Regions from separate parts of the Mesorhizobium sp. M0184 genome, predicted to be linked through region 2. Evidence: predicted binding sites of a transcription regulator. Region 2 holds the regulator's gene; the other holds the start of a gene.
The links. The regulator PhoB, encoded in region 2, activates phosphate uptake and scavenging genes when phosphate is short. The targets are predictions, from matches to a motif close to TGTCATNNANCTGTCAT.
Positions count from the first base shown of each region.

Region 1: NKJ23_RS10465 (esterase-like activity of phytase family protein) is a predicted target of PhoB. The motif match lies at 2,181-2,197, and genes of this name have one in related genera.

Region 1 is NZ_JAMYSZ010000006.1:171,023-174,437, reverse strand. It holds gene NKJ23_RS10470 (L,D-transpeptidase) at 1-455, shown strand, start outside; gene NKJ23_RS10465 (esterase-like activity of phytase family protein) at 602-2,080, opposite strand; gene NKJ23_RS10460 (TIM barrel protein) at 2,327-3,316, shown strand; gene NKJ23_RS10455 (sugar ABC transporter substrate-binding protein) at 3,357-3,415, shown strand, end outside.
Region 2 is NZ_JAMYSZ010000001.1:378,460-381,874, reverse strand. It holds gene pstB (phosphate ABC transporter ATP-binding protein PstB) at 1-613, shown strand, start outside; gene phoU (phosphate signaling complex protein PhoU) at 646-1,353, shown strand; gene phoB (phosphate regulon transcriptional regulator PhoB) at 1,370-2,059, shown strand; gene NKJ23_RS01915 (ROK family protein) at 2,069-3,313, opposite strand.

The DNA of each region.
Region 1 (3,415 bases), on a different contig from region 2:
GCAAGGCAATTCGCTATGGCGTCAGCCTCGGCAAGGCCGGTTTCGGATGGACCGGCAGCGCCGTGGTTCAGGCGAGAAAGAAGTGGCCGGTCTGGACGCCGCCGCCGGAAATGATCCAACGCCGGCCGGAACTGGCGAAATACAAGGACGGCATGCCGCCCGGCCCGCAGAGCCCGCTTGGTGCCCGCGCGCTGTATCTCTTCCGTGACGGCAAGGACACGATGTATCGGCTGCACGGCACGCCGGAGTGGGATTCCATTGGGAAGAACGCTTCCTCCGGCTGTGTGCGCTTCATGAATCAGGACATTATCGACCTCTACAGCCGCGTCGACGGCGTCGCGCCGGTCTTCGTGCGCCCGAACCTGTCGGCCGCCGGGAAGATCGCCGCCGTGTCGAACAAGACGGCCGAGCCGATCGATGCCGGCGTGCCAAAGGACGCGGAGATGTTGAGGTAAGTGCCTTCAACTGGATCGTCAGTCGCAGGTTTTGCAACGCACTAGGACACCGTCCTTGCGCGGGCGAGCCGCAACTGAAGAGCACGACCGCTCAATCGCGCCAGCTCAGGCGGACGCGTTCGGCGCGTCCGCCTGTATGGGTGCCGCTACTTCTTGGCGAGGCCTGGGAGCGTGACCTGATAGACCAGGAACATAGTGTCGACATCGGCGCCATCCTCGGCCTTGTAGGCCGCGCCGACCTGGAAGCCGTCCTGCGTGAGGAAGTCATTGTCATTGGCGACGAACAGGAAATAGTCGTCGGGCAGCTTTGGATCGAGGACGCTCACCACCGACATCGCCTCCCATTTCTCCGAAAGGTTGTTGCGGTCGTTGGGCGCGCCATTGTGCAACCCGAAGCGGCCGAGCTCGCTCTTGTCGTTGATGTCGATGAACGGCGTCAGCTTGGCCGGCGTCACCGATGGATCGAGCTCACCCTTGGGCGCCAGCGGCTTGTCCTTGTCGAACTCTGTGCCGGCGATATCGGTTGCCGCCGACACATCGACGACGCTGATCTCGCGATGGAGCGAGGTGTCGCCCTTCAGCCCCTGGCCGTTGCCGCTGTCGCGCGCCAGCATCAGGAAGGTCTTGTCCGACAGCGCCACGATTTCGCTCTGCGCGGCGATCTTGGTTTTGCCCTTGGCATCGGTGAACACCGGCAGCGGCACGACATATTCATGCGCGAGCTTGAGCTGGCCGGGATCCGAGGCATCGTAGACCAGCGCGCGCGTGTTCTGGCGCGTCGAGGCGGAATCGCCGCCATCCTGCCTTGGGGCCGACTGCAGCACGGCGATCAGGAACTTGCCGTCGGGCGTCGGCGCCATGCCTTCGAGGCCCTGGTTGTTCTGGCGGCCGGTTTCGGGATCCTTCGGATCGGGGTCTGCCGCGCCAGGTCCCGGATTGTTGGAAGCAAAGTTTGGCGTCCCGTGACGCATCGGGACAAGCGCCGCCGGCGGCTGCGTTGCCGACATCAGACGCCCATCGGCGGAGAAGCGGTAGATGTTCGGACCGTATTCGTCCGAGATGAACGGCGTGCCGTCGGGCAGCCGCGCGATCGCTTCGTTATCGAGCGCGAGCTTGCCGTTGGCTTCGGGCAGGATCGGCATGTCGTCGGTCGCGGCACGCACGCCGTTGAGCGGATCGAGGCCGGTTGCATCGGCGCCCTTGTCGTCGGTCAAAAGCATGGTGTCGGCAAGCGTCGCCTTGAGGCCCGATTGTTGCTGGCCGGTGGCCGGCACTGCACCCGGCGCGATCGGGGCGAACTCGAGGGCGATCGTGTTGAGGCGCGGGCGGTAATCGGTGGTACCGACGACATTGTAGCCGCGGTCCGGCAACAGCCATAACGAGCCCTTGTAGCCATCGGCGCCATGCGTCCAGCCGGCAGCGTCGATCGACATGCCTGAGCCGGAGCCAAACGTCTCGCCGAACTTGTCCTTCTGGCTGGCCGGGATGCGGCCGACACCGACCAAGCCCTTGTTGACGAAGCTGACGCCGCCGACGGTCGCGGCGTTTTCTGCCAAGGCCGGAGTCAAGGCGGTGAACATCGCCAGCGCGACGGCGAGGGACGCGGTTCGGTGCAGGTTTTTCATGGAAATCCTCTTTGTGACAAAGCTGCCGGGGCCCGAAAAAGCGCCGCGTCGCATCAAGGATGCCGCGAAAGCCTTCGGAGAAGCGATCTAGGACGCGAACATGATACTTGCGTGACAGTGCCGCGCTTGCTTGTCCCCGTGGTCGCAACCGGCCTGGGTATGGCGAATTCGTCGTCGCCGAGCGAGCAATTAACAACTTTACAAATAATCGTTCTCATGTAAAGTTATGACAATGAAAGGTCCCCGATGACTGCCTATCGTTTCGCCACCCGCCTCAATTCCTTTGCCTCGCGGCCACAGGCCGAGTGGCCCGATCTTGTCGGCAAACCGTCTATGCTGCAGATGGCGGCACGTGCGGCGAAGGTTGCGGAGTTGACCGATCTCGACCTCAACTTTCCCGACCATGTCGGCGAAAAACCTACGGAAATGGCGCGCAAACTCAGCGACATCGGGCTTTCGATCAATGGCTTCGCCATGCGCTACTACTCTAACCCGGCTTTCAAGCTCGGCGCCTTCACCAATCCGGATCCTTCCGTTCGCCGCGAGGCTATCGACCTGACCAAGGCCGGCATCGACGCCGCGCGCGAGGCCGGCGCCAGCCTGATGACATTGTGGTTGGGGCAGGATGGCTTCGACTACGCCTTCCAGGCTGACTACGCAACAGTTTGGCAACACGAAATCGATAGTATTCGTGAAGTAGCGGCGCATGATCCGGGCTGTCAGATCAGCCTTGAATACAAACCCAACGAGCCGCGCTCCTACAGCCTGATGCCCGATGCGGCGACGACGTTGCTGGCGATCCGCGAGATCGGCCTACCCAATCTCGGCGTCACGCTCGATTTCGCCCATGTGCTCTATGCCGACGAGCAGCCGGCCTTTGCCGCAGCACTCGTGGCGCGACACAGCAAGCTGCTCGGCGTGCACCTCAACGATGGCTATGCCAAGCGCGACGACGGCTTGATGGTCGGGGCCGTGCATACGCTGCAGACGATCGAGCTGCTGCGCCAGATCCGCCGCGACGGCTACGCCGGCGCCATCTACTTCGACACGTTTCCCGATATGACCGGGCTCGACCCGGTCCACGAATGCGAAGTCAACATCGCGACTGTCAAGCGCATGCTGCGCGTCGTCGATCGGCTAGACGGGGACAACCGCATGTCAGCCGCCGTCGACCGTCAGGACGCGATCGCGTCGCAAGCCATTATCCAGGAAGCCATGCTCGGCCCGGACAACTGAGGCCCGGCCGCATATTCCGTTCAACAAGGGAGGAAGGACCATGAAATTTCTGCTTGCCACCGCTACCGCTGGCCTGATGGCGCTGTCCATCGGCTCGGT
Region 2 (3,415 bases):
TGTGTTCAACCGCATCTATGAGCTCTACCCAAAACAGACGGCCGAGGGCCAGGTGCTGCTCGACGGCAAGAACATTCTCGACCGGTCGCAGGATCTCAACCTCCTCAGGACCAAGATCGGCATGGTGTTCCAGAAGCCGACGCCGTTCCCGATGTCGATCTACGAGAACATCGCCTTCGGCGTCAGGCTCTACGAGAACCTCGGCAAGTCCGAGATGGACGGCCGCGTCGAACAGGCGTTGAAGCGCGCCGCGCTGTGGAGCGAGGTCAAGGACAAGCTCAACGCCAGCGGCTTGAGCCTGTCCGGCGGCCAGCAGCAGCGGCTCTGTATCGCCCGCACCGTGGCGGTGAAGCCGGAAGTCATTCTGCTCGACGAACCGGCTTCGGCGCTCGACCCGCTGTCGACTGCCAAGATCGAGGAACTGATCGACGAATTGCAAGCCGACTACACGATCGTCATCGTCACCCACAACATGCAGCAGGCGGCGCGCGTGTCGCGCCAGACCGCCTTCATGTATCTGGGTGAACTGGTCGAGTTCGACCGGACCGAGAAGATCTTCACGTCGCCCCGCGAGAAGCGCACGCAGGACTACATCACTGGCCGCTTCGGCTGAGCCATTCCGATCATGCATTTGAGGACAGGATCATGGGCGAACACACAGTCGCTTCTTTCGACGAGGATCTCGAGCAGATCAGCAAGCTGATCCGCGACATGGCCGACCTCGCCGGTTCGATGGTCGGCGGGGCGACCAAGGCCCTGTTGAATTCCGACAACGTGCTGGCGCAACGCGTCGTTTCCGACGACGCCATCATGGATGCGCGTCAACGCGAACTGGACGACCGCGCCATCACCCTGATCGCCAAACGCCAGCCGATGGCCCACGATCTTCGCCATGTGGTCGGAGCGATCCGCATGGCGGGCGACCTCGAACGCATCGGCGACCTTGCCAAGAATATCGCCAAGCGCGTGAGTGCGGTCGGCCTCAGCGCCACGCCGCGGGACCTGTCGCATTCCATCGACGCGATGGCACAGCTGGTTCTCATCCAGGTGCAGGGTGTCATCGAGGAATATGCTGCAGGCGATGCGGCCGCGTTGGCCAAGCTGCGTGCCGCCGACGAGCGCATCGACGTCAAATACACGTCCGTGTTCCGCGAGCTCTTGACCTACATGATGGAAGATCCGCGCAACATCACCGCTTGCACGCACCTGCTGTTCTGCGCCAAGAATCTGGAGCGGATCGGCGACCATGTCACCAACATCGCCGAAAATGCGTATTATGTGCTGACCGGCGAGCAATTGCCGGTCAATCGTCCGAAGCAGGACGAAACGACAATGTCCGCACCGGTGACATGATGGGGGTGCCCAGCCGATGATCGCACCACGCATAATGGTGGTGGAGGACGAGGAGCCGTTGGGTGTGCTGCTCCGCTACAATCTCGAATCCGAAGGCTACCAGGTCGAGGTGGTGACACGCGGCGACGAAGCCGAGATCCGTTTGCAGGAGAATGTGCCCGACCTTTTGGTGCTCGACTGGATGATACCAGCGGTTTCCGGCATCGAGCTCTGTCGTCGGCTGCGGGTGCGCCCCGAAACCGAGCGGCTGCCGATCATCATGCTGACCGCGCGCGGCGAGGAGAGCGACCGGGTGCGCGGTCTTTCGACCGGCGCCGACGACTATCTGGTCAAACCGTTTTCGACACCGGAATTCATGGCCAGGGTCAAGGCGCTGCTGCGGCGCGCCAAGCCGGAAGTGCTGTCCAGCGTGCTGAAGGTCGGCGACATCGTTCTCGATCGCGAATCGCACAGAGTCTATCGCAAGAAGAGCGAAATCAGGCTCGGGCCGACCGAATTCCGGCTGCTCGAGTTCATGATGCGGCATCCGGGCCGTGTCTTCTCGCGCAGCCAGTTACTCGATAATGTCTGGGGCGAGACAATCTACATCGACGAACGCACCGTCGACGTGCATGTCGGGCGGCTGCGCAAAGCCGTCAACAACGGCCGGATGCCGGATGTCATCCGCACCATCCGCGGTGCCGGCTATGCGATCAGGGAAGATTGACCCGCCTGGTCAGGCTACGTTCTTTCTGACGCTGGGCCTCATTTGCGCGCCCGGCGCGAAAATCTCCTGGTCGACGAAGCTTAACGCCCGCATCGCGCAGCCTTCGCGGATCAGCGGCAATTCGTTCGGCTCTGTATCGAAGGAGATCGAGCCTGAATGCTGACCGCCGGCGGTCTGGGCGATTGCCTTCCGCAAGGCCGGCTCGATCAGATCGAAGGCGGCGGCACTGGCGCCGACCATCGCGACCGGTGCCGGATCGATCAGCGCGAACAGCGAGCCGAGACCGAAACCCAGCGCTTCGCCGGCCTTGCGGTAGGCCTCGCGTTCCGGCCCATCTTTCTCGCGCGCCTGGGCCGCCAGTGCTCGCATGTCGGCGTCGCTGACGTCGGCGACCGGTTCGCTGTCTTCGCTCATCTGCCTGGCGTTGCGCCAGATGGCGTAGTTGCCGGCATAGGCCTCGATGCAGCCGCGCCGCCCGCAACGGCAGAGCGCGCCGCCCGGACGATGGATCATGTGGCCAAATTCGCCGCCCGAGGAATGCGTCCCGGTGAACAGTTCGCCCTTCAGCACCAGCCCCATGCCGATGCCATGCGAAAGCAGGATGGCGATGAAGTCGTCGCGATAGCGATCCGGATTGCGCCAGCGCAAAGCCACCGCCATCATGTTGCAGTCGTTCTCCACCGTTGCCGGGATGCCGAATTCGTCCTCCAGCATGTCGGCAAAGGCGATGTCGGTCTGCGGCGTGATCGGCGACCACAGCATGGCGCGTGCAGGGGAGTCGGTAATGCCCTGAATCGCCAGGGCGATGCGGGCGACACTGCGGACGTCAAGGTCTGGATCCTGCAGCCGGCGCCGGACGATGGCCATGCATTCACGGATCAGCTCGTCGCGCGGCATGGTCAGCGTGTCCAGCCGGCGCTGTTCCTCGGCGACCACCTGTCCCGTATAGTCGATAATGGCGGCCGACAGGAAATTCAGCGACAACACCACGGTCAGCACCGCCGCCGCTTCCGGGTTGAGGGCGAGGCCGACCTGCGGACGACCGCGTTTCAACGAAACGGGCTCACTTGCCTTGCTCTCGGCGAGGATGCCTTCCCGTATCAGGTCGGAAGAGATCGCCGATATGGTCGAATGACTGAGGCCGGTGGTAGCTGCGATCTCAGTACGCGATGGCTGGCCGGCCCGGCGCACCGCCGAGATCACCATCGCCCGGTTGCGCCGGCGCAAATCGTCATGGCGGATTCCGACCGACATTGTTTTGCTTTCCTCCCGGTTGCCGCGGCCGCTCATGAACCGGAAGCCGTCGGTAATGTCCGACAAATAGTGTCGGATGCAGGCAAATAGTGTCAGATGCAG